3 regions of the Pseudoalteromonas sp. BZB3 genome follow, and region 2 is predicted to be linked to each of the others. Evidence: predicted binding sites of a transcription regulator. Region 2 holds the regulator's gene; each other region holds the start of a gene.
What was found. Region 2 encodes ArgR, which controls arginine synthesis, uptake and breakdown. Its sites were predicted from a motif close to ANTGAATANNTATTCANT; they were not measured.
Positions count from the first base shown of each region.

Region 1: gltB (glutamate synthase large subunit) is a predicted target of ArgR. The motif match lies at 1,237-1,254, and genes of this name have one in related genera.
Region 3: ABMY35_RS03845 (aspartate aminotransferase family protein) is a predicted target of ArgR. The motif match lies at 1,749-1,766, and genes of this name have one in related genera.

Region 1 covers NZ_JBECOS010000019.1:67,238-70,429, reverse strand. Annotated here, with positions in the region: gene ABMY35_RS19995 (tandem-95 repeat protein) at 1-851, shown strand, start outside; gene gltB (glutamate synthase large subunit) at 1,355-3,192, shown strand, end outside.
Region 2 covers NZ_JBECOS010000008.1:130,495-133,686, forward strand. Annotated here, with positions in the region: gene ABMY35_RS06285 (ABC transporter ATP-binding protein) at 1-841, shown strand, start outside; gene ABMY35_RS06290 (Dyp-type peroxidase) at 869-1,786, shown strand; gene argR (transcriptional regulator ArgR) at 1,783-2,250, opposite strand; gene mdh (malate dehydrogenase) at 2,547-3,192, shown strand, end outside.
Region 3 covers NZ_JBECOS010000003.1:98,438-101,629, reverse strand. Annotated here, with positions in the region: gene ABMY35_RS03855 (aminodeoxychorismate/anthranilate synthase component II) at 1-444, shown strand, start outside; gene ABMY35_RS03850 (HDOD domain-containing protein) at 479-1,654, shown strand; gene ABMY35_RS03845 (aspartate aminotransferase family protein) at 1,954-3,165, shown strand.

The DNA.
Region 1 (3,192 bases), on a different contig from region 2:
TCAGTGCAACTGCTCAGCATGGTGAAGCACAGGTTAATCTCAATGGTACACTGACGTATGTGCCAAAAGTTGGTTTTAATGGCATTGATGTTATCAAGTACACCTTAAAAGACAGTAAAGGCGCACTTTCACAAGGTGAAGCGCGTGTTACCGTCACAGCCCATCAAAGTGTTGCGATTGAAAACAAATCATCAGGTAGCCTAGGAGGGGCAGTTATCATTATGATTTCAATTTTATTAATGAGAAGAAGGAAGACCTTACTACCAAGCTTTGCGTTAATTACATCTAGTTGTTTAATTAGCTCTGAAACGATGGCATCTAATTGGGGGATAGAAGCTGGAGTCGGGCAAGCGAAAGCTGATTACTCAACGACAAACGTAGATGGCGTCACAGAAGTCATGGTTGACGACAGCAGTAATAGTTGGTCAGCTGGTGTCTATTATCAACTTACTTCCGATTGGTCTACTTCATTACGCTATATCGACTTAGGGCAAGGAAGAGTCTCTTTTAAAGGGGAGTCTCTAACGCCGGATTCAGTCCACCAGAGCGTCGCTGAACAAGCACCAAATTTTTCTGAAGGCTTTGCACTTCAAGCCAAATATAATTTCTTAACGTTTGGTCATGCTCGAATTGGCGCTTTCTTAGGAGCTTACAAATGGGAGTACAAAGTCGAAAGCGTGAGAAATAACCAACTGATAAAAAGCGAGATGGATGGCACAGACTTATATTATAGTGTTGGGATGAGCTATGCATTAACAGACTCTCTTAGTGTTCAACTTGATTATAGTCACTTTAATCTAGAGCCTGAGTCTGTCTCAGATCTTCAGCTCGGATTATCGTATCGCTTCTAGCAACAGAGCGTTAAATCAATAAGAAAGCCTTACTAATGTAAGGCTTTTTTATGGTCAGTATTAATTTAGCCTGTAGTAACAATTTTCATAAGTATGATTCTTTAATTGATTAGCGATAAAAAGCCCGATTAGATTCAGTTTCACCAGCAAATATTTACCTCTTTATAAACATCTATTAATACTGCTTATTGTGAATATTTATTCTGTTAATTTTCAGTTTACGTAAACGTAAAGGTGGTGATTTAAGTGACTTAACACAACCTTTATTAAATATTCTTTAAAATGTCACCGGTGTCATTTGTTTTTTGTTTGTCATAATTTAACATATTTGATGTTTTTTACTTCTCTTGGTGAATTTGTCAGACCAGTGAGAAATATTCAAGTTAGTGAATATCTATTCATAATTTTGTTGACTCCATTTTAAAACAAAGCTAGTTTTGAATATCTGTCGGAACAATCGTCTTGTTCATTTCCGACCATAGATGTAGCAGGGGGAGGGGTGCATGCTATATGACTCTAAGTTAGAAAAAGATAATTGTGGTTTTGGTTTAATTGCTCAGATAAACGGGCAAGCAAGTCATAAACTGATCCGCAATGCAATTACAGGGTTAGACCGAATGCAACACCGTGGTGGTATTGCATCAGATGGCAAAACAGGTGATGGCTGTGGTTTATTACTGCAAAAACCAGACAGCTTCTTTAGAGCCATTGCCACTGAAAACGGTTGGCACTTAGGTAAAAATTACGCTGTCGGTATGTTGTTTTTGAATGCTGACGAAACGCTTGCATCTCAAGCCCGAAAAGTGATTAACGAAGAATTAGAAAAAGAAACGTTAACGCTCGTTGGCTGGCGAGAAGTGCCAACTGAACCAGGCATGCTAGGGCCTATTGCCTTAAAGCAACTACCTAAATTTGAACAGGTGTTTGTATCAGCACCTGAAGGCTGGCGCCCGAAAGATCTAGAGCGTCGCTTGTATATCGCAAGACGTCGAATAGAGAAGCGCTTAGTTGAAGATGACCAGTTCTATATTTCGAGTCTTTCAGGTCTGGTAACAGTTTACAAAGGCTTAATGATGCCTGTGGACCTACCAAACTTTTATTTAGATTTAGCAGATATGCGTATGAAAAGTGCTATCTGTGTTTTTCACCAACGCTTTTCTACGAACACGCAGCCGCGTTGGCCGTTAGCCCAGCCATTTAGATATTTGGCGCACAATGGTGAAATTAATACCATTGCTGGTAACCGTCAGTGGGCAAGAGCACGAGCTTATAAGTTTTCTTCACCATTGTTGCCAGATTTACAAACGGCCGCGCCATTTGTAAATGAAGAAGGTTCAGATTCATCAAGCCTAGATAACATTCTTGAATTATTCCTTGCCGGTGGTATGGATATTTTCCGTGCTATGCGCATGCTCGTGCCGCCTGCATGGCAAAAAAACAGAGCTATGGACGATGATTTACGCGCCTTTTACGATTTTAACTCTATGCATATGGAGCCCTGGGATGGCCCAGCAGGGATCGTTATGTCAGATGGTCGATTTGCGGCATGTAACCTAGATAGAAATGGTCTACGTCCAGCGCGTTACGTGATAACCCAAGATGGGTTTATCACGCTTGCATCTGAAGTCGGTATCTGGGATTACACAGCCGATGAAGTGGTTGAAAAAGGTCGTGTTGGTCCAGGTGAATTGCTGGTTATCGATACCCTTCATGGCAAAATTTGGCAGTCTGATGAAATCGATCAAGATTTAAAATCACGTCATCCTTACAAAACTTGGCTTGAGCAAAACGTAAAACGTCTTACGCCTTTTGAAGATTTATCAGAAGAGGATGCGGGTGTACGCGATTTTGACGACGAATTATTGCTGACTTATCAAAAGCTATTCGGATACAGCAATGAAGAGTTAGACAACGTTATTCGTGTTATGGGACAAAATGGCCAAGAGGCAACAGGTTCAATGGGTGACGACACCCCATTTGCTGTTTTGTCTGAAGGCCATCGCTCTTTGTACGATTACTTCCGTCAAAAATTCGCGCAGGTAACAAACCCACCGATTGACCCACTTCGTGAAAATCACGTAATGTCATTAGCGACCTGTATCGGCCGTGAGCAAAACGTCTTCAATGAAACCACAGGCCATGCCAAGCGTCTTCAGTTTGCCTCACCAGTACTCACATTTTCTGATATGCAGCAGTTAGTGAATGCCGATGACGAACATTACTGCGCCTGTAAAATTCAGCTGAACTATGACAAAACAGAGTCTTTAAAATCAGCGCTAGAGCGAGTCTGTGACGAAGCTGAACAAAAAGCACGCGCAGGGTGTGTTATGTTAGTGTTGAG
Region 2 (3,192 bases):
TAAAACCATGAGTGACAACACGCAGTTTACAGCACCGCAGCATCGTAATATTGGTATGATGTTTCAGGATTATGCGTTATTTCCTCACTTGACGGTTGCTCAAAATATCGCGTTTGGCCTAAGTAAATTTAATAAGGCTGACAAACAAGAACGTGTAAATGAAATGCTTGAGCTTGTGCATTTATCTGAATTTTCTGAGCGTTATCCTCATGAGCTTTCAGGTGGTCAGCAACAACGTGTCGCCATTGCGAGAGCGCTTGCTTATAAACCTAACTTGTTACTGCTTGACGAGCCTTTTTCGAATATTGATGCGCAAGTGCGCTTCCAACTGATCAATGACATTCGACAGATCATAAAAGATCAAAAGGTCTCAGCTATCTTTGTGAGTCATTCAAAAGAAGAGGCCTTTGCTTTTGCAGATAAACTGGCTGTAATGCATCAAGGTAAAATCGCCCAATTAGGCGATGCTAAAACACTGTTTGAGCAGCCAGCTTGTAAAGAAGTGGCAGAATTCTTGGGGCAGGGCATTTATATTCCAGCGCAGGCTGAAGATAAATGCAAGTTTACCACTTCATTTGGTAGCTTTACTTCGACAAAAGCGTGTGAAAATGCGCAGGGTACAGGGCAAATTTATATTCGACCTGCTCATATACAGCTAGAAAATGGCGACACGAATGACGTCGAAATTCTGCAATCGCGTTTTATCGGGACTGAGTTTATTTATCAAATAAAAGTGGCAGAGCAAGTCATCGAAGTGCCTGTCGAAAGTGAACATGCCCTGAATATTAATGAGCCAGTGACTTTTAAAATTAAGCCACATGCGGTAAATTTCTTTTCATAGTCATTACTTATTATAACTTGGGGTGCCATGGCTCAGCCGCAGTCAGGAGTGTGTGCAGAGGCAAATCTGCATGGACTACATTTGTTTTTTAATGTACTTGATGGTCAAGATGAAGCCGTTAGAGCAGCATTAGGGCAATGTGAACGCTTACAGTCAGAGTTGAGCGACCGCTTCTCTGAGTCTATGGTATCTAGCTTTGTGGCCATTGGGGCACAATACTGGCCGCATATATATCCTGAATGTATTCCTAAAGAGTTAAAAAGCTTTCCGCATATTCGCTCTCACGAGCACCTAATGCACACTCAACCATTTGATTTGTTGTATGTGATCCGATCTGACAGAGAAGATGTGAATCATCTATTTGCTCAAAGTGTCAGGCATATGTTGGCTGGCAAAGTAGAATTGGTTGCACATATCCGCACTTTTCGTTTTTTAGATGGCAGAGACTTTAACGGCTTTATTTATGGTGCTAATACGCCTCATGGACGTTTTAAGCGCCAAGTGGCTTTAGTTCATGACCCTGAAAGCTTTGAAGACCAAGGTAGCTACATTCATGTGCAGCGAGTGAAGTTTGATCTAAACCGTTGGCAACAACTCAGTCTGAATGACCAAGAAGCTATTATGGGGCGCTCTCGTTTAGAAAATAAAAAGCTAGAGATTCCTTTGTCTAATAATCACGCAGCTCTATCTGAGCTTAACAATGCAGACAACTTACCACTGCTGCTTGAGCAAAGCATGCCGTTTGGAGATGTGTTTGAGCAAGGATCTTTATGGGTGAGTTGTGCCGCTAAGGGCAGTGCTTTTGAGAAGTTGTTAGCGACTCGAGTAGGAAACGAGCAGCACTACGATGCGTGGCTAGATTATTGTCAGGCCGATATGGGGGCTGCGTTTTTTGCGCCATCCGTGCAGTTTTTGCAAAACATGGCGCAAATAGCCGAAAGTTAAACGTTGTCGAATAAGGTTTTTACTTTCTCAAGCGTTACATCTATCTCTGAGATTTTAGCTGGTGCAATAAAAATAGTATCGTCACCAGCAATGGTACCTAATACGCCATCTGCAGTACCTAATGAGTCTAATAAGCGGGCAATCAGTTGAGCTGCACCAGGGCTGGTACGGATGATGATCATCATTTCATTGTGCATGATATCAATCACTAATTGTCTTAATGGGCTTTTTGCCGTTGGTACGCCCATTTCTGCCGGTAAGCAGTAAACCATTTCCTGTTTTGCGTTACGAGTTCTTACCGCACCAAACTTACTTAGCATACGTGACACTTTGCTTTGACTTACATTATCAAAGCCTTGATCTTTCAGGGCATCGACAATTTCACCCTGCGAGCCAAAGTTTTCTTCTTTTAATAGTGCTTTGAACGCCTTAATCAGTGCTTCTTGCTTCTCGTTTGCTTGCATAATTGAACTCGTTTATTAAATATTACTTAGATTTTACACAATTCTGAATCCAGACCCAACTTTGCAATTAAAAAACAAAGTGAATTGATTGCAAGATTTACTGAGATGTTGGATATTTCCAGAAATAGAAAAATGAATATTTTGAAGTGTAAAGCGAGCTTGCACGCTGAAAGCAATATTTTACAACTATAGTCGAAAAAAACCTTAAAATAGCGCCGATAAATTTGTTTTTACCTGCACTTTTCATTATCTTTACAGCACACACAATTCCACCTTCAAATTATGGAGAATTCCACATGAAAGTTGCTGTATTAGGTGCCGCTGGCGGTATCGGTCAAGCTCTATCTTTACTTCTTAAAAATGGCCTTCCTGCAGGTTCTGAGCTATCTCTATACGACGTAGCGCCAGTTGTTCCTGGTGTTGCTGTAGACCTATCTCACATCCCAACTGCAGTTAAAGTTGCAGGTTTTGGTGCAGATGATCTTGACGCAGCGCTAGCGGGTGCTGACATTGTTCTTATCCCAGCTGGTATGCCTCGTAAGCCTGGTATGGACCGTGCTGACCTTTTCAATGTTAACGCTGGTATCATCAAGACACTTGCAGAAGGTATCGTACGTAACTGTCCTAAAGCACTAGTTGGTGTTATCACTAACCCAGTAAACGGCACTGTACCAATTGTTGCTGAAGTATTCAAAAAAGCGGGTACTTATGAAGCTTCACGTGTATTCGGTGTAACTACGCTAGACGTTATCCGTTCAGAAGCATTCGTTGCTGAACTGAAAGGTGTTGACGTATCTGAAGTTAAAGTACCAGTTATTGGTGGTCACTCAGGTACTACTATTCTTCCTCTACTTTCTCAAGTTGAAGGTGTTGAGTTCACTGAAGAAGAAGTTGCAGCACTTACTCCACGTATCCAAAACGCGGGTACTGAAGTTGTTAACG
Region 3 (3,192 bases), on a different contig from region 2:
ATCTCTCCTGGACCTTGTAGTCCTAATGAGGCGGGCATTTCTTTGTCTGTTGTTGAGCAATTAAAAGGGCAATTTCCAATACTGGGGATTTGCCTTGGTCACCAGACGATTGCACAAGCTCTGGGCGCACAAGTGATAAGAGCCAGAGAAGTGATGCATGGGAAAACGTCGCAAATTCGCCATATAAATAAAGGCGTGTTTCAAGGTTTACCAGATCCACTCACCGTATGTCGCTATCATTCTTTGATTGTTGCCAAAGAGTGTCTGCCTGAAGACCTTGAGATTACAGCATGGACAGAGAATGGCATGCAACAAGTGGATGAAATTATGGGCTTATGCCATACTGAAATGGCTTTAGAAGGTGTGCAATTTCATCCTGAAGCGATACTCACAGAACAAGGGTTAGCTTTATTAAATAATTTTATTCGCCGCTTTTCTAAGTAAAAGCAACGCTTTAATAGGAACATTAGAACGTTCAATGACTGACTTATCTCGGCAACTCAGGACTTCAATCGCACTCAATGAACGTGCGCATGATCTGTTTATTAGTCATAACTTTGCGCAGCAACAGTTAGGGTATATTCACACCCTAGATCTAAATTATGGTGAGAAAATACCACAACGTACTATGCTTGAGGTTGAGATTGCTGCGGCAGCAAAACGTAAAGAGAGCAGTACCAGTCACCATAAGTATATTGCGAAAGCCAGTAATCATCTGCACCAAATTATTGAGTCATCAATTCAAAAGCAAATAGATGATATCGATAATATCTATCATGAGATTGTTGGCATTCAGGATGCGGTACCGACTATTTTAGATATATTGGGCGTTAAGTCAGCGTCGGTTGGACGCCTTGAACCTTTGGTTAATGAATTAACCTGGTTAGGCAGAGATCTGGTCTCCTTAGTAAATTTACCGCAGTATCGTAAGCAAAGCTCAAAAGGTGTCACAGTCAAAGTTGACACGCCAGCACTTGCACTACGTTATCTTGGGCTTGAGAATTTACAAATGGTCATTCCGACTTTTGCAATGCGTCACTGGATGCCTCACGATACATCGCCATTTCCTTTATTAAAGCGCAAACTCCGTGATCATAGTATGACAACGGGAATTGCAGCAAAGCATTTAGCTGAATTGAACGGTGTAAAAGAGCAGCATGCTTTTACGCTAGGTATGTTATTAGATGTGGGTAAAGTCGCTTTAACGCGCTTGTATCTAAGAACGTTTGAAAAGGTCTGGCAGGAAAAGGTGCGCATCGCGCGTGATAAAAACCATAAAGACCTTCACTCTGCACTTTTAGAGCTATCACCTGATCCACTCTTTTTAAGAGGCCTTTTGCTCAATCACTCAGCAAATCTCTCGGCTAAATTGATAGAAAAAATGGCGTTTAGATATTTGCCATTTATGGCGCCGATGGAAGAGTTCGCTGCTAATTATTTACCTCAGTCGCATAGTCAGTCAGCCGATTATTTACCTCTTAGTCAGGTACTGCGAAAGGCACATGGCTACAGTCTGTATATGATCCTCAAAGACAATCAGTTTATCGAAAAGGATGAAGCAGCTCATTGGTTTGCTCACCTGGGGTTATCAAAAGAGGAACTCACTACGCTAGCAAAATGTAACTTTAATAGTTTACAGCTAACAATTTTGTAAAATTTAAGATTTTTTTTGCGACTATTCATTCAAGCCACTAATTAACTCGATTAGTGGCTTTTCCTTTTCTTAACAGTCAAATCTATCGAGTGCACCTAAATAGTTATTCACTCACTATGAAAAACTATCCCAAACCCTTGAATATCAAGGGCTCTATGAAAGTTTTAAATGAGACTTTAAGGTTTTTTTCTGAAATAATGGGTGAATGAAATTTGTGCCATACGGCTATTTTTAGCCGTGAACTAGCTACACTCAATACTAGTTTTAGCGCACCTAACTCAACTTTATGGGGATAGAAAATGACTATTAATCGTGAATTATTCGATCAGGTAATGGTACCTAATTATGCACCTTCAGCAGTTATTCCAGTTCGAGGTGAAGGTTCTCGCGTTTGGGATCAAGAAGGCCGCGAGTTTATCGACTTTGCAGGTGGTATCGCTGTTAACTGTTTAGGTCACTGTCACCCAGCATTAGTTAATGCGCTGAAAGAGCAAGGTGAAAAAATCTGGCACCTATCAAATGTAATGACAAACGAGCCTGCATTGCGTTTAGCGAAAAAATTAACAGACGCAACATTTGCAGAAAAAGTTTACTTTGCAAATTCAGGTGCAGAAGCGAACGAAGCAGCACTTAAACTGGCACGTCGTTTTGCACTTGATAAGTTCGGCGCTGACAAATCACAAATCATTTCGTTCAACAAAGGCTTCCACGGCCGTACTTTCTTCACTGTAACTGTGGGCGGCCAAGCTGCGTATTCTGATGGTTTCGGTCCTAAGCCAGGTGATGTAGTTCACTGTGACTATAACGACCTAGCTGCATTTGAAGCGCTAATCTCTGACAACACATGTGCTGTGATGATGGAGCCACTGCAAGGTGAAGGTGGTATCGTATCTCCAGAAGCTGACTTTGTTAAAGGTGTTCGCGAGTTATGTACTAAGCACAATGCGCTGCTTATTTTTGATGAAGTACAAACAGGTGTTGGTCGTACTGGTGACCTATACGCTTACCAAGGTTTAGATGTTATTCCTGACATTTTAACAACTGCGAAAGCGCTAGGCGGTGGTTTCCCAATCGGTGCGATGATCACAACGACTGAAATCGCAAAGCACTTAAAAATTGGTACACACGGTTCAACCTACGGTGGTAACCCGCTAGCTTGTGCTGTTGCAGAAGCGGCGTTCAATACAGTAAATGATGAAGCTGTTTTAAACGGTGTTAAAGAGAAAGAAGCACTATTCCGTGAACTGCTTACTGCGATTAATGACAAGTACAACGTATTCAGCGAAATTCGTGGTAAAGGTCTATTATTAGGTGGTGTTGTAAACGAAACATACAAAGGCCGCGCGAAAGAGTTTTTAGTTGCAGGCGTAAAAGAAGGTGTGATGTCACTTGTAGCTGGTGCAGACGTTGTTCGTTTCACGCCTTCACTGGTTATTCCTGAAGCGGATATCCGTGAAGGTATGGCGCGTTTCGAAAAAGCAGTTGCTGCAGTTGTAGCTGCAAACGCTTAATTCCTTGAGTGGCCAAGCTTGCTTGGC